Regions from separate parts of the Pandoraea sp. PE-S2R-1 genome, predicted to be linked through region 1. Evidence: predicted binding sites of a transcription regulator. Region 1 holds the regulator's gene; each other region holds the start of a gene.
The links. The regulator sigma-54, encoded in region 1, starts transcription at its own class of promoters, with help from an activator protein. The targets are predictions, from matches to a motif close to TGGCANGNAANCTGCTTT.

Region 1 (6,703 bases):
TGGCCCATTCGGCCGAATCGAGCGCGGCAATGGGCTCGCAGCAGGCGTGGATGAGTGCAGGGGAGGTGGCGGGAGCCGGTCTGCCCTCGCCGATCCGCAAGATTGCCGAAGCCCTTGCGCCCGGCGACGGGCAATTGTCACTGCCGGCCTGATTCAACCCGATTGGGTGTGGATCAGGCGCCTTCGCCGTCCGCAAGTTCGCGGTGGCGTACCAGAACGCTCGACTCGGCGCGAAAGCGCTCGCCGAGCGTTTCGGCGATGAACACCGAGCGGTGCTGTCCGCCGGTGCAGCCGATGGCCACGGTCAGGTAGCTGCGGTTATCGCGCATGAAGCTCGGCAACCACTTTTGCAGATACGCGCCGATGTCATTGATCATCTCGTCGACTTCCGGAATCGCAGAAAGGAAGTCGATGACGGGCTGGTCGCGGCCAGTGAGTGGCCGTAGTTGTGTGTCGTAGTACGGATTGGGCAGCGAGCGCACGTCGAAGACGAGATCGGCATCGAGCGGCACGCCGTGCTTGAACCCGAACGATTCGAACATCAGCGTCAGGCCCGTGTGATCGTGCTGCACGAATTCGCGAATCCAGCGCCGCAATGCACTTGCGCGCAGATTGCTCGTGTCGATCTGATGACCCAGCTCGGTCACGCTGTTGAGCATCTCGCGCTCTTTCTCGATGGCCTCCACGAGCGACCCGCTGGCATTCACGGGATCGGTCGAGGCGGCGGAGAGCGGATGGCGGCGGCGCGTTTCCGAAAAGCGTTGCACCAGCGTTTGCGTGGTGGCATTCAGGAACAGCACGCGCACATCGTGGCCGAAACGGCGCAAGCCGCCGACGATCGGCGGCAGATCGGCGAGCGAGCCGCCGCTGCGCGCATCGATGGCGACGGCCAGACGTGTGTAGTTCTGCGTTTCGAGGTATTCGGCGAGCTCAGGCAGAAAGCGCGACGGCAGATTGTCGACGCAGTAGTAGCCCGCATCCTCGAGGACGTTCAGGGCGAGCGATTTGCCCGAACCCGAAACGCCGGTAATCAATACGATCTTCATGGCATTTCCCGGATACAACCATGATGGTAAGCGATTGTGTCGTTCGGGTGTCGGGCTTGAAATTGCGTGAATGGTTCCACGCGGCTTTCAGGCTTTCGCTCATTTGGGGCGCGATCGGGGCATCAATGAAAACGGCGCCCGTGGGGGCGCCGTTCGCGAACACCGTTGGCAAGCCCGGATATCAGGCCGCCGGTTGACTCGACAGGCACTGTTTCATGAACGCCTTGCGGTCGTCGCCCTTCTTGCCGGTGGCGGCCGTGTTGCAGGACTTCATCTTGTCTTGCTGGGTTTGCTTGGCGGCAGGTGCCGGGGTGCCGGCGGCCGACAGACATTGCTTCATGAACGCCTTGCGATCGTCGCCGGTTTTGCCGGTGGCCTGTTGATTGCAGGCGGTCATCTTGTTGTTTTGCGAGTTCGCCTTGGGTGCCGCCGGTGCCGAGGCCGTTTGGGCGAAAACGGGCGATGCGAGCAGCGGGGACAGCAGGAGCAGTGCAGCGAGTGCTTTCTTCATGGTCGTCTCTCCATAAGGGTCGGACACGCAAGGGGAAGGACTGCGTGGCGATTACAACATGAAAGAAAACGCGCCGCAATCGCGCGGCGTTGACAGAAAAAAGCAGAAATTGCGGTAAACCCGGGGGATTGGGCTGGCCGAGAGGGTGCTGAGGCTCAGAGCAGCTTGCCCTGCATGCCGTCCGGGTCCTGCATGGCCTGGCGCTGGCGCTCCATGAAGTCCTTGAGCGTATCGATACCGCGCAGTTGCAGTATCGTGTTGCGCACGGCGGCTTCGACCAGCACGGCGAGGTTTCGCCCGGCCGCCACTTGCAGGATCACCTTGTTGATGGGCAGTCCGAGCACGTCGACCGTTTGTGCTTCGAGCGGCAGGCGCTGGAATTCGCCATCGGGGCGGCGCACCAGTTGCACGATCAGCTTGAGCTTCATTTTCCGGCGCACGGCCGTCTCACCGAAGATCGTCTTGATGTCGAGCAGGCCGAGGCCGCGCACTTCCAGCAGGTTCTGCAACAGCGGCGGACAGCGGCCTTCGACGAAATCGGGTCCAAGACGCACGAAATCGACGGCATCGTCGGCGACCAGTCCGTGTCCACGGCTGATCAGTTCCAGACCGAGCTCGCTCTTGCCAAGACCCGAATCGCCCGTCAGCAGCACGCCCATGCCCAGAATGTCGATAAAAACGCCGTGCATCGTGCAACGCGGTGCGAACACACGCGAAATGTACAGGCGCAGGCTATCGATGACCGAAGCGGTCGAGAGCGGGGTGGTGAACAGCGGGGTGGACGAGCGTGTGCAGCGCAATACGAGGTCGGGCGGGGCTTCGAGGCCGTCGGCGACCACGAGGAACGGCGGCTCCAGCGCAATCACCTCGCCCATATGACGCTTGCGGTTTTCTTCCGTCAGGCGCTGGTAGTAGCGCAGTTCGGCTTCGCCGAGCACCTGAATACGGTTCGGGTGGATGAGGTTCAAGTGACCGACAAGGTCGGCGCTCGATGTGGCGGTGGCCACGCTCTCCGGCGTGAAGCCGCGCTCCCACCCCTCATGGCCGGTCAGCCACGACAGCCGCAGCGTGGCGGCGTTGTCGTCGAAAATGCTTTGCGCGTTGATGCCGGTCAGTTCCACCGCGTCGCCTCGTTCGGTTGGGGGTGTGGGGTCTACGCTACGGGGCTTGTCTGGCGTGTGGGCTCAGGGCTGCCAGTTCGCGAGTGCCGTATGAATGTCTTCGGCGCTTGGTGCATTCGACAACGTCTCGCGCATCGATCGGTCCGAAAGCAATTGTGCGATTTCGGACAGGATTTCGAGATGTTGCTGGGTGGCTTGTTCGGGCACCAGAAGGAAAAACAGCAGGGACACCGGCTGGCCGTCAGGGGCTTCGAAGGGGATCGGCGCTTCCAGGCGCACGAACGCCGCCATTGGATGCTTCAGGCCCTTGATTCGACCATGCGGAATCGCCACGCCTTCACCGAGTCCGGTCGAGCCGAGTCGCTCGCGCGCGAAGAGATTGTCGGTGATGACAGCGCGAGTGAGCCCGGCATTGCTCTCGAATAGGAGCCCGGCTTGCTCGAAGACGCGCTTCTTGCTGGTGACGGAGAGTCCAAGCAGGATGTTGGACGCAGGTAAGAGTTTGACTAAACGGTTCATCTTGTAATGCGGGCGAACGCGTAGTCGCCCTCCAACCCCCGATTGACCTCGCATTATAGACCACCTGCCGCTGACCCCCGCGCCATTCCCCAGAAATGCGCCAAGCCATATAAAAGGGGCCGTTCAACGGCCCCGCGGTGGGTGATGCCAGACTATGACAGACGCAATTGCAGGCGCGAGGTTCCGCGCGGGCTTTCGTCAGTGTCAGTCGACGCGACTACCACGCCAGTCAGCACTCATTGCAGCGGTTCCTGCTCGGGCGGCTGCTGATGCTTGATGGCCTCGCGACCGTGGTCCTGAACCTTGTCCTTGAACTGGATTACCTTGCGGTCGAGCATATCGATCAGCTTGTCGATGGCGGCGTACATATCTTCGTCACACTTCTCGACGAAAATCTCCTTACCCTTGAGAAACACCGTAATGCTGGCTACCTGGCGTCCGGTTTTCTCCTTGGTCTTGTCGACAGAGAGGATCACCTCGGCGCCCATCACTTGATCGAAATGGCGCAACACGCGGTCAAGCTTGTTAGTCACAAATTCGCGCAGCGAAGGCGTGAGTTCGAGATGGTGTCCACTGATCTTCAGATTCATAGCTGCTCTCCTTGCTGAAATGCCGAAGTGCAGGCCACGTCACAAATGACGGGCTAGCGGGAGTGCGAGCCATTCATGTGACGCAATGTCGCACTGCGGCGTTATGCCCCAGCAGGCCAACACGGCTCACCAGGACTGTCCTACAAAGATTTGCGCAAGTTGACTGCGGGAATTCGCATGGCTTCGCGGTATTTCGCGACAGTGCGTCGCGCCACCACGAAACCCTGCTCTGCCAGCAGTTCCGCGATACGGCTGTCGGAAAGGGGGCTCTGCGGGTCTTCGGCTCCTATCAGTTGCTTGATGAGGGCACGGATGGCCGTGGATGACGCGGCCCCTCCGGCTTCCGTCGCGACGTGCGAACCAAAGAAGTACTTGAGCTCGAAAGTTCCGAATGGAGTGAGCATGTACTTACTGGTTGTCACCCGCGAAATCGTGGATTCGTGTAAACCCAGCGTATCAGCAATCTCGCGCAAAACCAAGGGGCGCATACCGATTTCGCCGTGGGAAAAGAAGTTCTTTTGACGCTCGACAATGGCCTGCGCGACCCGCAGGATCGTGTCGAAACGCTGCTGAATGTTCTTGATCAGCCAGCGCGCTTCCTGCAATTGCTGTTGGAGGTTCCCGGTGCCCGGATCGTTGCGATTATTTCGCAGAATTCGTGCATACATTTCGTTGATGCGCAGACGCGGCATCACTTCGGGATTGAGCTCCGCCGTCCAGCCGCTGCCCTGCCGGCGCACGAGGACGTCGGGAATGACGTAGTCGGCCTGCGGCGTGCCGTACGCGGCCCCCGGAAACGGGTCGAGCGAGCGAATGAGTTGATGCGCGGCGCGCAGGCTGTCTTCGCCCACGCCAAGCACGCGACGCAGCCGCGTGTAGTCACGTGCGGCGAGCAGTTCCAGGTGATCGGAGACGATACGCAGCGAAATCGTGCGCACCGGGCTCGCAGGCAGCCGCTGCAATTGCAGCCGCAGGCACTCGGACGGGGTGCGTGCACCGACGCCGGCCGGGTCGAAGCTTTGCAGCAGCGCCAGCGCGGCATTGATCTCTTCGGCCTCGAGCGACAGTTCTTCGGCCACTTCCGCCTGAATTTCATCGAGCGTCGTGCCCAGATAACCGTCTTCGTCGAGCGACTCGATTAAAAACTCCACCAGCGCGCGATCGCGCGGCGCGGCCTTGGTCACGCGCAACTGGGCCAGCAGGTGTTCACGCAGATTCGGATGATCGACGTGCAGTTGCGGGCGCGAGTTGTTGTCGTCGTCGTCGGTGGCATTGCCCGTGCGGGCGAAGTCGTTCAGGCTCCAGTCACTGCCGCTGTCCTGGCCGTTATCGTCGAAACGCGCTTCGCCATCGAGCTCGCGTGCCTCGTCGTGACCGTTACCCTCGGACGGCGCGTCGTTCGTGCTGCTGACCGATGTCGTGCGTTCATTGCGAAGCGAGCCGTCGGTGCCGACGCGCACGGACCCGGCGAGCCAATCGTCTTCGCGCTCGAGCATCGGGTTCTGGGTGAGGGCATGCTCGACTTCTTGTTGAAGTTCGAGCGTCGACAGTTGCAGCAACCGGATCGATTGTTGCAACTGGGGGGTGAGGGTCAGGTGCTGCGAGGTGCGGAGTTGGAGGGTCGGTTTCATAACGTTTCTCGCCTTCATTGTAGAGGCTTTGTCACGTCAGCGAAACCGGCCTGCCTCGCTATCGGAGGCAGGGTTTACATGCGAAAAATTAGCTTTACATCCGGAAATTTTCGCCCAGATAAACGCGCCGGACGCTTTCGTCGGCAACGATCTGGTCAGGCGTGCCGGCGGCGAGCACCGAGCCTTCGCTGATGATGTACGCGTGATCGCAGATACCGAGCGTTTCGCGCACGTTGTGGTCGGTAATCAGGACACCGATACCTCGGTCTTTCAGGAAGCGCACGATGCGCTGAATTTCCAGCACCGCGATCGGATCCACACCCGCGAACGGTTCATCAAGCAGGATGAAGCGCGGCTGGGTGGCCAGTGCGCGGGCAATTTCCACGCGACGGCGCTCGCCGCCCGAGAGCGACATGGCCGGGTTCTCGCGCAGATGCGCCACTTGCAACTCGTCGAGCAACGACTCGATGCGGCGCTCGATTTCATCGCGCTTGAGCGGTTTGCCCTGCGCATCGACCTGCAATTCGAGCACGGCGCGAATATTGTCTTCGACCGTGAGCTTGCGGAACACCGACGCTTCCTGCGGCAGATACGAAACACCCATGCGCGCGCGTTCGTGAATCGGCAGTTCGCTGATCAGGTTGCCATCCAGCTGAATCTCGCCGTCGTCGGCCGGCACCAGCCCCACGATCATGTAGAACGACGTGGTCTTGCCGGCGCCATTGGGCCCGAGCAGCCCCACGACTTCGCCGCTTTTCACGTCGAGCGAGACGTCCTTGACGACGGTGCGGGCACCGTATTGTTTCTTGAGCGAGCGCACGACGAGCGCGCTGGGCTTGCCGACCATGCCGGCGCCCTGATTGATGCTGGAAGCGTTGCTTTGGTCGGGATTACTCACGCGGATTCTCTAGGCGTTTGGAAGGAGCCAGTGCCGGCAGATCGCCCTTGGGCGCTGCGGCGGCAGGCTTGCTCGCGCCGCCGGGCTGCGCTTGGTTAGCGCCCGTGGCATTGCGAGGCGCGAGCGTCGCACGCACGCGGCCATTCGGATTGTTCGAATTGACCTGATCGGCGCCGCTATTGGCGGTGTACACCTCGTTGTACGTATCGTACGTGATCACGCTGCCGTGAATCTCGTCGAGCACCTTCGTACCGCCGGCCAGACGCTTGAGCGTGGCCTGCGTGGTCAACGTGGCGACTTCGGTCTTGCCGTTGTAGTAGATCGTCTGGCCCCAGCCGTCGATGTACTCGTCCAGACCGTCGCGTTTCTGACGCATGTACGCGAGCG
Region 2 (6,703 bases), on a different contig from region 1:
TGTACGACGCGAGCAAAAACACATAGCTGCGCGGCGAGCGATGGAGCAACGAAATATAGAGCAGCGTGCCGGTCCAAAGGCCGACGGCTGCCATCAGCAATTCAGGCGTATTGACCAGCGCGGGAACGAAGACGATCGACGCGGCTGCGCCGAGCAGTGTGCCCAGCACCCGGTACAGGGCCTTGGAGCGCGTGGCGCCCGTGAGCGGATGCGACACGATGTAGACCGTGGCCATCGCCCAGTAGGGGCGGGGCAGGCCGAGCGCGAGCGCGATGTAGAGCGCCAGCATCGAGGCGACAAACGCCTTGATCGAGAAAATCCAGTCGCGTGAGGATGGCCAATTGAACACGGTTTACTTCTTGGGGGGCACCATCGCGAGAATGGTCGCATCGGGACCCGTCGCGCTGGAGAGGATTTCGAACACGCGCAACACCGCTTCGAAATCCTCGCGGGGCACGTTGGCGAAAACCTTCGCGCGCAACTGGCTGAGTTCGATTTCGAGCTTTTCGGCGAGCGCTTCGCCGGCCTCCGTCAGCCGCAGCGCGTTGGCGCGCCGGTCGCTGGCATCGACTTCGCGCAGCACGAGCCCGGCCGCGCACAACTGATCGAGCAGCCGTACCAGCGAGGCGCCTTCGAGCCCGACATATTCGGCGAGCTCGACCTGACGCACACCCTGGCCAAGACGGCGGATGAACAGCAGCGGCCCGGCGCTGGCGGCAGAAATGCCGTACTCGACGATTGCGCTTTGCGATAACTGGCGCCACTGCTTACCGGCCAGCAACAGGTGGCTGGTGAAAGCGAAGCGGAGCGATTCTAGGGAGGTCATGGAGAAAGATTATATGTTAACTAATAATTAGGATGCTAGTTAATATGGTATTGCTTCAGACGAAGGAATGCCATCGCCCACACCCGTGGGTAAGATACAGACACTAAAATGGCGCCACAGGCACTCAGGAAACACGGCTTATGACATCGAAAGGACTGGATAGCGAATCGTTCGCGCTGCTGCTCGCGACCGTGCAACGTTTTATTCGCGAGCGGCTCGTGCCCGCCGAGAACGACGTCGAAGAACACGACGAAGTGCCTGCCGCACTGGTCGAGGACATGAAGGCCATGGGCCTCTTCGGCCTGTCGATTCCCGAGGAATACGGCGGCATCGGCCTGTCGATGGCACAGGAAGTGCGCGTGGCCTACGAGTTCGGTCAGACGTCGCTGGCGTTTCGCTCGGTCTTCGGCACCAACGTCGGCATCGGCTCGCAAGGCATTCTGATGGACGGTACCGAAGCCCAGAAAAGCGACCTGCTGCCACGTGTGGCGAGTGGCGAACTGGTCATGTCGTTCGCGCTGACGGAGCCCGATGCCGGCTCCGATCCCGCCGCACTCAAGACGCGCGCCGTGCTCGACGGCGACGCCTATGTCATCGACGGCGTGAAGCGCTTTATCACCAACGCGCCGCGCGCCGGAGCGTTCACGTTGATGGCGCGCACGGGCGGCGAGGGGGCGGGCGGCATCTCGGCTTTCATCGTGCCGGCCGATACGCCGGGGCTCTCGCTCGGCAAGCCCGACAAGAAGATGGGCCAGCGCGGCACGAAGACCTGCGACGTGGTGCTCGATGGCGTGCGCGTGCCAGCAGCCAATATCATCGGCGGCGAGGCAGGCAAGGGCTTCAAGACGGCCATGAAGGTGCTCGATCGCGGCCGCCTGCATGTGGCGGCGCTCTCCTGCGGCATGGCGCAGCGCATTCTCAATGAGGCGGTGGCGTATGCGCGCGAGCGCAAGCAGTTCGGTCAGCGCATCGGTGACTTCCAACTGGTGCAGGCCATGCTGGCCGACAGTCAGGCCGAGCTTTATGCCGGCTGGTCGATGGTGCAGGACTGTGCGAATCGATACGACGCGAAACCGGCCGGCAAGCGCGACGCCGAGGTGAGCATGCTGGCGTCGTGCGCCAAGCTGTTCTGTACCGAGATGGTCGGGCGCGTGGCCGATCGCGGCGTGCAGGTGCATGGCGGCGCGGGCTACATCAACGAGTACAAGGTCGAGCGCTTCTATCGCGACGTGCGCCTGCTGCGCCTCTACGAAGGCACGACGCAGATTCAGCAGCTGATCATCGGCCGCGCATTGATGCAGGACGATTGACGTTTCAGGCGGCATTCGCCCTGATACACTCGCTGGCGTTCGCTGCCCCCAAGAGCTGCCGTCGTGTCCGACCCGTCATCGCAAGGCCCGCAATCGCCATCAACATCCCAGCCGCCGGCACCATCCGCCCGGACGGTGTCGCAAACGGCCTTGCCGTTGCTCGTCGCGTCGACCTTCTTCATGGAGAACCTCGACGCGACGATTATCACCACGTCGCTGCCCGCCATGGCGCACGACTTCGGTGTGGCCCCTTCCGCGCTTTCCATCGGCTTGTCGGCTTATCTGGTTGCACTCGCCGCGTTCATTCCCGCGAGCGGATGGCTGGCTGACCGGCTCGGACCGCGCCGCGTGTTTCCGTCGGCGATTGCCTTGTTCACGCTCGCCTCGGTGCTGTGCGCGATGAGCACCAGCCTCGACATGTTCACCGTGTGCCGTGTGTTGCAAGGGCTGGCGGGCGCGATGATGGTGCCCGTCGGACGGCTCGTCGTGTTGCGCAACACCCCCAAACCGGCGCTTGTTCGTGCCATCGCAACCATCACATGGCCCGGGCTCGCCGCGCCGGTGCTCGGGCCTGCGTTGGGCGGTTTCATCTCGTCGACGTGGAGCTGGCACTGGATCTTTCTTATCAACGTGCCGCTGGGTATCGCTGCGTTTGCGGCGGCCTTGTGGCTGGTGAAGCCGTCGCCGGGGCAGCGCAAGCCGTTCGATTTTGCGGGCTTCGTCGCGAGCGGGGTCGGCGCGAGTGCGCTGATGTTCGGCGTGGAGCTGGCCAGCCGCACCCCGGCGGACTGGCCGATGGTGATCGGTTGTCTCGTCGTGGGCGGTGTCGCCATGGTGTGGTCGGTGCGGCACTTCCTTCGCACGCCGCATCCGCTGATCAATCTGGGCGCGATTCGGGTGCAGACGTTCGCGGTCGTGGTCTGGGGCGGTTCGCTGTTCCGGATTGCCATCGGCAGCGCGCCGTTTCTGCTGCCGCTCATGTTCCAGTTGGCGTTCGGCATGAGTGCGGTGACGTCGGGGCTGCTGATGCTGGCGCTGTTCGCGGGCAACCTTGGCATCAAGCCTGCTACGACACCGATCATGCGGCGCTTCGGTTTTCGCGGCGTGCTGCTCGGTAACGGCGTGCTCGTGGCGATCGGCTTCGCGTTGTGTGCGCTGCTCACGGCAACGACGCCGCTCTGGATCAGCGCGCTCGTGCTGCTCTTCGGCGGTATCTGCCGTTCGGTGCAGTTCACGACGTTGGCGACCATGGGCTTTGCCGACGTACCGCCCGACGACATGAGCGGGGCATCGACCCTCTTCTCGGCGTTGCAGCAGATGACCTCGGGGCTGGGCATCGCGCTCGGTGCGCTGGTGCTCAAGATGACCGAAGTGGCCGGCGCCACGCCCTACAGCGCGGCAAGTTTCCGGTGGACATTTGTCGTGATGGGCGGTCTGGCGTTGCTCGGCCTGATCGATGGCGCACGCCTTCCGGCAGATGCCGGCGCACAAGTCAGTGGGCATTCGCCCCGCACCGCTCGCTGATCAAGGCGTGCAGCATCATGGTTCGCCCGCGTCATCGTGGTGCGGGCGAACCGGGTTGTGCACTGCTGCGGTGCAGCACGTTGCCCCTGCCGCTTGCCTCGCTCCCTCTGTTCTTCCTCCCCTCCTGCCTTATCCGGCAACGCTTTGCCGATGACTGCACCCTCGCTGGCATGCTTGTTGCGTAGTGACTAACGCTAGCGGCAAAGGCGTCGCGAGCATTGATACCGGTGCGACGTCAGGGGCAAGCCTGCGTTGCACCCACCGGACAACGGCGTCCCTCCGTGCTGCGGCACGGACGGACGCCGTTTTGTTTTTCGGGCGCTGCCACAGGAGCTGTCAACATGCGCAAACCTCGTCTGGTCGTCATCGGCAATGGCATGGCCGGTATCCGCACGCTCGAGGAGCTGCTGGAGATCGCGCCGAATCAATACGACATCACCGTGTTCGGCGCGGAGCCGCATCCGAACTACAACCGCATCCTGCTCTCGCCGGTGCTCGCGGGTGAACAGGCGTTCGCCGACATCGTGCTCAACCCGCTCGATTGGTATGCCGGGAAGGGCATCACGCTGCACTTGGGCAAAGAGGTCACGCAAATCGACCGCCCGCGCCGCGTCGTGCGCTGTGCCGACGGCACCGAAGCGCCTTACGACCGCCTGCTGATCGCGACCGGATCGAGCCCGTTCATCCTGCCGGTGCCGGGCAAGGATCTCGATGGCGTGATCAGTTATCGCGACATTCGCGATACCGAAACCATGATCGAGACCGCACGCGTCAAGCGTCACGCGGTGGTCATTGGTGGCGGCCTGCTCGGTCTGGAAGCGGCCAATGGTCTGAAGCTGCGCGGCATGGAGGTCACGGTGGTGCATCTGGCCGAGACGTTGCTTGAGCGCCAGCTCGATGCCACGGCGGGCAAGCTGTTGCAGCAGTCGCTGGAAGAACGCGGCCTGACGTTCCGGCTGTCGCATCAGACGGCAGCAATTCTCGGCGACGGTGAAGACGGCACGGCCGGTGCCGTGCGCGCCGTGCGCTTTGCCAATGGTGAAGAGATCGCGGCCGATCTGGTGGTGATGGCCGCCGGCATTCGCCCGAACACGACGCTCGCCGAAGCGGCGGGTTTGTATTGCTCGCGGGGCATTGTTGTTTCCGACACGCTGCAAACTTACGACCCGCGCATCTACGCGGTCGGTGAATGTGTGAGCCATCGCGGCGTGGCCTACGGTCTCGTCGCCCCGCTGTTCGAACAGGCCAAGGTCTGCGCGAATCACCTTGCGTTGATGGGCATCGGCAGCTATCGCGGCTCGGTGCTCTCGACCAAGCTCAAGGTCACCGGCATCGATCTGTTTTCCGCAGGCGATTTTCTGGGCGGGGACGGCACCGAAGAAATCGTGTTGTCCGACCCGGCCGGTGGCGTCTACAAGAAGCTCGTGATTCGCGACGACAAGCTCGTCGGGGCCTGCCTCTACGGCGACACCGCCGACGGCGCGTGGTACTTCAAGCTGCTGCGCGAAGGTCGCGCGCTGGGTGAGTTGCGCAATAGCATCATGTTCGGCGAATCGAGCGTGGGCGATGTCGGCACACAAGGGCAAAGCCGCGCGGCCGGCATGGCCGATACCGATGAGGTGTGTGGCTGCAACGGCGTGTGCAAGGGCACCATCGTCAAGGCCATCACCGAGAAGGGGCTGTTCACGCTCGACGACGTGAAGAAGCACACGAAGGCCGCCAGCTCCTGCGGCTCGTGCGCCGGATTGTGCGAGCAGATTCTGATGAGCACGCTGGGCTCGACTTACGACGCCGCACCGAAAGAAAAGGCGATCTGCGGCTGTACTGATCTGTCGCATGCCGACGTGCGCCGCGCCGTGCGCGAGCATCGGCTGACGTCGCATCGCGCGGCCTACGACTTTCTTGAATGGCGCACGCCCAACGGTTGCGCGACCTGCCGTCCGGCGCTGAACTACTACATGCTCAGCACGTGGCCCAAGGAAGCTGTTGACGATCCGCAAAGCCGCTTCGTCAATGAGCGTGTGCACGCCAACATTCAGAAAGACAACACGTTCTCGGTCGTGCCGCAGATGAAGGGCGGTGTGACGAACGCAAGCGAACTGCGTCGCATCGCGGACGTCGCGGACAAGTACCAGATTCCGATGGTCAAGGTCACGGGCGGGCAACGCATCGACTTGCTCGGCGTGAAGAAGGAAGACCTCGTGAGTGTGTGGCGCGATCTGGGCATGCCGTCGGGACACGCCTACGGCAAGTCGATCCGCACCGTGAAGACGTGTGTGGGCAGCGAGTTCTGCCGCTTCGGCACGCAGAACAGCACGCAGATGGGTATCGATCTGGAGACCATGCTCGCCAACATGTGGTCGCCGCACAAGGTGAAGCTGGCCGTGTCGGGGTGTCCGCGAAACTGCGCCGAGGCGGGTATCAAGGACGTGGGTGTGATCGCCGTCGACTCGGGCTGGGAACTGTATGTGGGCGGCAATGGTGGCATCAAGACGGAAGTCGCCGAGTTTCTCGTCAAGGTGAAGACGGCCGAAGAGGTCAAGGAATACACCGGCGCTTTTCTTCAGTTGTATCGCGAAGAAGCCTATTACCTCGATCGCACGGTGCACTACCTCGCGCGCGTGGGACTCGATTACGTGAAGCAACGCGTAGTGCACGACGCGGCGAACCGTCGCGCGCTGTATGAACGGTTGCTCTATGCACTCGATGGACTGCCCGACCCGTGGCAAGCGCGTATCGACGGCAAGCAGGCGAATGAGTATGTGCCGCTCAAGCCGGTCATTCCCATCACACCGGTCGCCGTGAAATCTGCGGCTGCCCCCGCCACCGCCTGAGGACGACGCCATGGAAATGTCTCAACCTATCTGGCTGCATGTGTGCGACATCGACGCGATTCCGCGTCTGGGCACGCGTGTGTTGCCGCATCCCGACGGCAACATTGCGCTGTTTCGCACCGAGAGCGACAAGGTTTTCGCGCTGCGCGACCAGTGTCCGCACAAGGGCGGCGCGCTCTCGCAGGGCATTGTTCACGGCGAGCGTGTGA
Region 3 (6,703 bases), on a different contig from region 1:
GTTCTCCAGGAGAGCAGTAAATGAACGCCCCGTTGCCTATGACCCAACGTACCGTTGCCGCGTTGTCGGCGCTGCCGCGCGCAGAATTCATCGCCGCACTCGATGGCATTTTCGAGCATTCCCCGTGGGTGGCCGAAGCCGCCTGGGAAGATCGTCCGTTCGCCACCGTTGCCGCCTTGCGCGATGCGATGTGTCAGGCCGTCATCGATGCCGGCGAAGGCCCGCAACTCGACCTCATCCGTGCCCACCCGGAATTGGCGGGTAAGGCAGCAGTCCGTGGCGAATTGACGGCCGAATCCACGCGTGAGCAGGCCGGTGCCGGTCTCGACCAATGCAGCGCCGAAGAGTTTGCGCAGCTGACGCAGTTGAACGACGCCTACAAGGCCAAATTCGGTTTCCCGTACATCCTGGCGGTGCGTGGACATACGCGCAGCAGCATCATCGAGAACTTCGCGACGCGACTGGAAAACAGCCGTGCCGACGAGATCGAAGAGTGCCTGCGTCAGATCTTCCGCATCGCGGGTTTCCGCTTGCAGGATCTGGTGAGCGACTGAGCCGCCAGCCAGCAGGTTTAAGCACCATCCGCATTACCGTTTCAGACACTAAAGCGCATTAAGGAGTTGGCATGGCCCTCGCCCCGCAAGACCCGAACGCACCGGAATTCGTGCGCCGTTACGTCAATCTGGCTGACCCGCGTCTGGGTGCACAGGCACTGGTGGCCAGCGACGAATTCTTCGCGGCCAAAGAGCGCATGCTCAACCCCGACCCTGCCGTGTTCATCCCCGGCAAGTACGACGACAACGGCAAGTGGATGGACGGTTGGGAGACGCGCCGCAAGCGCGTCAACGGGTACGACTGGTGCATCGTCAAGCTGGCGCGTCCGGGCGTGTTGTTCGGCGTCGATCTCGACACCAGCCACTTCACCGGCAACTTCCCGCCGGCCGCGTCGTTGGAAGGCTGCTACAGCCCCGACGGTGCGCCGGCCGACAACGCCGAGTGGTTCGAACTGCTCGCCTCGACCACGCTGCAAGGCAACTCGCACCATTACCACGACATCACCAGCCAGCGCCCGGCCACGCACGTGCGCGTGAACCTGTATCCGGACGGCGGACTGGCGCGCCTGCGCCTGTACGGCTTGCCGCAGAGCGACTGGAACAATCGCTCGCGTGACGAACTGATCGACCTGATCGCGATGGAAAACGGCGGCTACGTCGTCGCGGCCAACAACCAGCACTTCGGTTTGGCCTCGAACCTGTTGATGCCGGGCCGTGGCGTGAACATGGGCGATGGCTGGGAGACGCGCCGTCGTCGCGAGCCGGGTAACGACTGGGCCATCATCGCGCTGGCGCAGCCGGGCGAGATCGGCAAGATCGAAGTCGATACCGCGCACTTCAAGGGCAACTTCCCGGACCGCTGCTCCATTCAGGGCGCGTACGTCACGGGCGGCACCGAGCAGTCGTTGATTACGCAGTCCATGTTCTGGCCCGTGTTGTTGCCTGAGCAGAAGTTGGCGATGGACAAGCAGTTCTTCTTTGAAGAGCAGATTCAGAAGCTGGGTGCGATCACGCACATCCGGTTCAACATCATCCCGGACGGAGGCGTGTCGCGCCTGCGCCTGTGGGGTCGGTTGGGCGGGAAGCAGTAAGCAAAAGACAGCGTGCAACTGCCGCCCGGAGCGTCGGGCGGCGAGTGTGCGAGTGGATAAAACAAGAAGGAGAGCGTGATATGGCGGGTCCGGCATTGAAGATTGAGCGATTGACGCGTGAGTCGTTTGCGGCGTTTGGCGACGTGATCGAGTTGGCGGGGGCGAAGCATTTCGCGATCAATGGCGGGACCACCGAGCGGTATCACGATCTGGCGACGGTCGATCTGGGGCCCGAGGGTGGCCGCACGTTGGTGAACGTGTTCCGTGGTCAACCGCGCACGTTGCCGTACGAGGTGAAGATGTTGGAGCGTCACCCGTTGGGCAGTCAGGCGTTCATCCCGTTGAAGACCTTGCCGTATTTGGTGGTGGTCGCTCCGGCGGGCGAGTTGGACGTGGGCCAGATGCGAGCGTTCGTCTCGGATGGTTGGCAGGGCGTGAATTATGCGAGAGGCGTGTGGCATCACCCATTACTTGCATTGCACGAGGTGAGTGACTTCATCGTGGTGGACCGGGGTGGTGAGGGTCACAACTGTGACGAGCAGGATTTGCCGGGATCGTATTGGTTGACGCAGGCCGAGTTGGACAAAGTGCAGGGCGGGCAGAAAGCTGCATAACAGGCAGCCTTGCAGGGAATCAAACAAGAACGCCAGACGATGTCTGGCGTTTTTGTTTGGCGGGAAGAGGAAACGAAGAGCGGAGGGGGCGGTGTCGCCGGAGGGACCAGCGACGTGGGTAGGGATAGACCGGAGCCCCTTCCCGAGGCGAGTTGAACACTGTCTGAGCAGCGGGAAGGGGCTTCGGTCTGTCCAGCGGGGAGGTTTCGGCGTGTCCAGCGGGGAGGTTTCGGCGTGTCCAGCGGGGAGGTTTCGGTGTGTCCAGCGAGGAGGTCTAAAAGGCTAAATCCTGTGCCAACGAACGCGCCGACCTATACTCAAAATCACCGGCATGGTGCGTAGTGGAGGAAACCGCACCGAAATCGTGCCGAAAGTGATCAAAAAAGCTCGGGCATGGATATTGCTCGATCTCGACACAGCAATCTGCGGAGAAGCGTATGGTCGAGAGCTATAACGAGATGGCGAGCATCACAGGCACGACTCGCTCGCACTACCGTCGATTTGACGATTGGCTCAAGTGTCAGTCCGACGATGTTTTGCACCATAAGCGGACCGAGGCTGACCTTGCGTTCCGACGGGTGGGGATCACCTTTGCCGTCTATGGCAACGAGGCGGGTACCGAGCGGCTCATACCTTTCGACCTCATCCCGAGAATCATTCCAGCGCATGAGTGGCAGACCTTGCAGACTGGTTTGCGTCAGCGGGTCGATGCGCTGAACCGGTTCATTCACGACGTTTATCACGATCAGGACATTTTGCGCGCGGGCGTCATCCCGGCTGAGCAGGTGTTGATGAACGCTCAGTATCGGCCGGAGATGCAGGGTGTCGACGTGCCCGGCAACATCTACGCGCATATCGCAGGGGTCGACGTCGTCAGAGCGGGAACCGGTGACGATGGTGTGTTCTACGTGCTGGAGGACAACCTGCGCGTACCGTCCGGCGTGTCATACATGCTAGAAAACCGAAAGATGATGATGCGGCTGTTCCCGGAGCTGTTCGCCCGGAACCGCATCGCACCGGTCGAGCATTACCCCGATATGTTGCTCGACAACCTGCGCGCCGTCGCGCCGATGGGCGTTGACGACCCGACCGTCGTCGTCATGACCCCGGGTATTTATAACTCAGCGTACTTCGAGCATGCGTTTCTGGCCCAGCAGATGGGCATCGAGTTGGTCGAAGGGCAGGACTTGTTCGTCGAAGACAATCTTGTCTACATGCGCACCACCAACGGTCCCAAGCGCGTTGACGTCATTTACCGTCGTATCGACGACGACTTTCTTGATCCGCTGGCGTTCCGTGCCGACTCCACGCTGGGCGTGCCGGGTTTGCTGAGCGTCTACCGTGCGGGCCGCGTCACGCTGGCCAACGCCATCGGCACTGGCGTCGCCGATGACAAGTCCATCTACCCGTTCGTGCCCGACATGATCGAGTTCTATCTCGGCGAAAAGCCGATTTTGAACAACGTGCCGACCTACCAATGCCGGCGCGCCGACGATCTTGCGTACACCCTCGATAACCTCGGCGAGCTTGTCGTCAAGGAAGTGCACGGCGCCGGCGGCTACGGCATGCTCGTCGGGCCCGCGTCCACCAAGGCGGAGATCGAAGCCTTCCGGCAACGCTTGCTTGCCAAGCCCGACGGCTACATCGCCCAGCCCACGCTGGCGCTGTCCGCTTGTCCGACCTTCGTCGAAGCCGGCATCGCCCCGAGACACATCGATCTGCGGCCGTTCGTGCTGTCGTCCGGCAAGAACATCACCATGGTGCCGGGCGGCCTCACGCGCGTGGCGCTCACCGAGGGCTCGCTCGTCGTCAACTCATCGCAGGGCGGTGGCACCAAAGACACGTGGGTGCTTGAGAAGTAACCGAATCGACAGCCAGAACTACGTCATCAAACTCGGGAAGAGATCATGCTCAGCCGTACCGCCGACCACCTGTTCTGGATGGCCCGCTACATGGAGCGGGCCGAAAATACCGCGCGTCTGCTCGACGTCAACTTGCAGAACCTGCTGCTCCCGCAAGACGTCATCGACGACGAAGACGACAACGCTCCCATCTCGCTGGCCGGTCTCAACGACGAAGCCGGCTGGCGCGCCACGTTGCGAATTTCAGAACTCGAACCTGCTTTCAATCGCAAACACAGCCGCGCCACGCGTGCCAACGTGCTCGACTTTGTTGTGCGCGATCGCGACAACCCGTCGAGTATCGCGTGTTGCCTCGCGGCCGCCCGCGAAAACGCCCGCGCCGTGCGCGGCACGCTCACTACCGAACTGTGGGAAACCGTCAACAGCACGTGGCTCGAATTCCCCCGCATGATCGACCTGCTCGAGCATGACCCGGCGCACCTCTTCGAGTGGGTCAAAGTGCGCTCGCATCTCTCGCGCGGCGTCAGCTTCGGCACCCTGTTTCAGGACGACGCGTTTTACTTCACCCGGCTCGGCCTCTTTCTCGAGCGCGCCGACAACACCGCCCGTATCCTCGACGTGCGCTTTCACGAGGCCGTGCGCACCGACCGGGCGGGCCCCGACGCGTCGCATCCGACCGATTTTTACTACTGGTCGGCCGTGCTGCGCAGCGTGTCCGGTTTCGAAATTTACCGGAAGGTCTATCGCGACGTGATTACCCCCGAGCGCGTCGTCGAATTGCTCATGCTCAACGCTCATATGCCGCGCTCGCTGCTCGCTTCACTCACGGGCGTTTGCGAAAACCTCGCCACCCTGTCCAACGCGCAATCCGGCGACGTCGAACGATACGCCGGCAAACTGCACGCCGAACTCAAATACACCGATATCCAGCAGATTCAGCAGCAAGGCTTGCACCCGGTCCTGACCGAGTTTCTCGAGCGCGTGTCCGTGCTCGGCAACAAGATCAGCCAGACGTTCCTGATCCCGCTCGCGGCCTGATGCCATGCGCCTGACTATTCGTCACGAGACAACCTACCGCTACGACACGCCGGTGCGTTACACCATCCAGCAACTGCGGCTCACGCCGCCGTCATCGGAAGTGCAGCGCGTCGTGCACTGGCGGCTCAACGCGCCCGGCAAGCTCACCGCCGCGCGCGATGCCTACGGCAACGACATGCACACCCTCGTGCTGCACCAGCCGCATAGCGAAATCCACCTGCTCGCCGAAGGAGAAATCGAAACCACGCCGCTGGTCGACGGGCGGCTCGGCGAGACGGCCCACACCGTACCGGTGTTATCCTTCGCCAGCCCGACGCCGCTGACCGCCCGTAGCGAGGCCATCGACTCCATGGCCGCAGACACCGGACTCACCACGCCTGATGAACTGCTGGCACTGGCAGCGATCATCTGCAACAACGTCGAATACGAATCGGGTATCACCGCTGTGACCAGCACCGCCGCGCAAGCGTTGGCGCTAGGGCGGGGCGTGTGTCAGGATCATGCGCATCTGATGCTGGCCATCTGCCGGGCGCGCGGCGTGCCTGCGCGGTACGTTAGCGGCTACATCGATCCGGGCGACGTGCCCCATGCGGCAAGCCATGCATGGGTCGACGTCTGGGTCGACGGGGCGGGATGGGTTAGCATCGACGTCACGCACGCGTGCTTCGCCAGCGGCAACTATTGCCGGCTGGCCGTGGGGCGCGACTACGAGTCCGCCGCCCCGGTGCGCGGTATGCGCAGCGGCGGGGCGACCGAAGCGCTGCATGTGTCCGTGAAAGTCGATGCGGCGCCGCTCGACCAGTAGTCACTATCAGTCACTGGCAGTACCCTCACAAGATTCACTCGCAGGGGCACCGAATTGGACGGTGCCCCTGCTTTGCAAGACAGGAACGACATGACGTATTGCGTGGCCATGAAGCTCGATGCCGGGCTGGTCTTTCTCTCCGATACCCGCACCAACGCGGGTGTCGATCACGTGAGCACCTTCCGCAAAATGCTGGTGTTCGAGCGCCCGGGCGAGCGCGTGCTCGTGTTGCTCTCGGCGGGTAACCTCGCCGTCACACAGGCCGTGCGCCAGCACCTCGTCGAAGCGCGCGATGCCAACACCCTCTGGAATGCCAAAACCATGACCGACGTGGCGCGCGTCGTGGGGCAGGCCATTCGCGACGTGTACGAACGAGATGCCAAGGCGCTCGAAGCGTTCGGCGTCGACTTCAATTGCAGCTTCCTGCTGGGCGGCCAGATTGCCGGGGCGCCGAGCCGCCTGTTTCAACTGTATTCGGCGGGCAACTTCATCGAAGCGTCGTCCGTGAACCCGTATTTCCAGATCGGCGAATCGAAGTACGGCAAGCCGATCATCGACCGGCTTGTCACGCCCGCCACGTCGCTCGACGACGGTGCCAAGTGCGCGCTGATCTCCATGGATTCCACGCTGCGCTCCAACGTGTCGGTGGGGCTGCCGCTCGATCTGCTCGTGTATGAAGAGAATTCGCTGCGCGTGACGCGCTTCGCGTCGCTCAACGACGAGAACGTCTACTACAAGA

Region 2: a site for sigma-54 is predicted at 3,827-3,844, ahead of nirB (nitrite reductase large subunit NirB). Genes of this name have one in related genera too.
Region 3: a site for sigma-54 is predicted at 2,649-2,666, ahead of CDV44_RS16950 (circularly permuted type 2 ATP-grasp protein). Genes of this name have one in related genera too.

What each region holds. Positions count from the first base shown of each region.
Region 1 is NZ_NGUR01000015.1:522,892-529,594, reverse strand. Features, by position in the region: gene mutY (A/G-specific adenine glycosylase) at 1-152, shown strand, start outside; gene rapZ (RNase adapter RapZ) at 174-1,046, opposite strand; gene CDV44_RS19780 (PsiF family protein) at 1,228-1,557, opposite strand; gene hprK (HPr(Ser) kinase/phosphatase) at 1,713-2,678, opposite strand; gene ptsN (PTS IIA-like nitrogen regulatory protein PtsN) at 2,742-3,197, opposite strand; gene hpf (ribosome hibernation-promoting factor, HPF/YfiA family) at 3,434-3,787, opposite strand; gene CDV44_RS19760 (RNA polymerase factor sigma-54) at 3,928-5,418, opposite strand; gene lptB (LPS export ABC transporter ATP-binding protein) at 5,513-6,265, opposite strand; gene lptA (lipopolysaccharide transport periplasmic protein LptA) at 6,309-6,703, opposite strand, start outside.
Region 2 is NZ_NGUR01000017.1:463,276-469,978, forward strand. Features, by position in the region: gene CDV44_RS26025 (FUSC family protein) at 1-349, opposite strand, end outside; gene CDV44_RS26030 (MarR family winged helix-turn-helix transcriptional regulator) at 353-826, opposite strand; gene CDV44_RS26035 (acyl-CoA dehydrogenase family protein) at 967-2,136, shown strand; gene CDV44_RS26040 (MFS transporter) at 2,287-3,660, shown strand; gene nirB (nitrite reductase large subunit NirB) at 4,002-6,494, shown strand; gene nirD (nitrite reductase small subunit NirD) at 6,505-6,703, shown strand, end outside.
Region 3 is NZ_NGUR01000013.1:231,760-238,462, reverse strand. Features, by position in the region: gene uraD (2-oxo-4-hydroxy-4-carboxy-5-ureidoimidazoline decarboxylase) at 21-554, shown strand; gene alc (allantoicase) at 626-1,645, shown strand; gene CDV44_RS16955 (ureidoglycolate lyase) at 1,726-2,259, shown strand; gene CDV44_RS16950 (circularly permuted type 2 ATP-grasp protein) at 2,697-4,121, shown strand; gene CDV44_RS16945 (alpha-E domain-containing protein) at 4,167-5,159, shown strand; gene CDV44_RS16940 (transglutaminase family protein) at 5,164-5,964, shown strand; gene CDV44_RS16935 (proteasome-type protease) at 6,055-6,703, shown strand, end outside.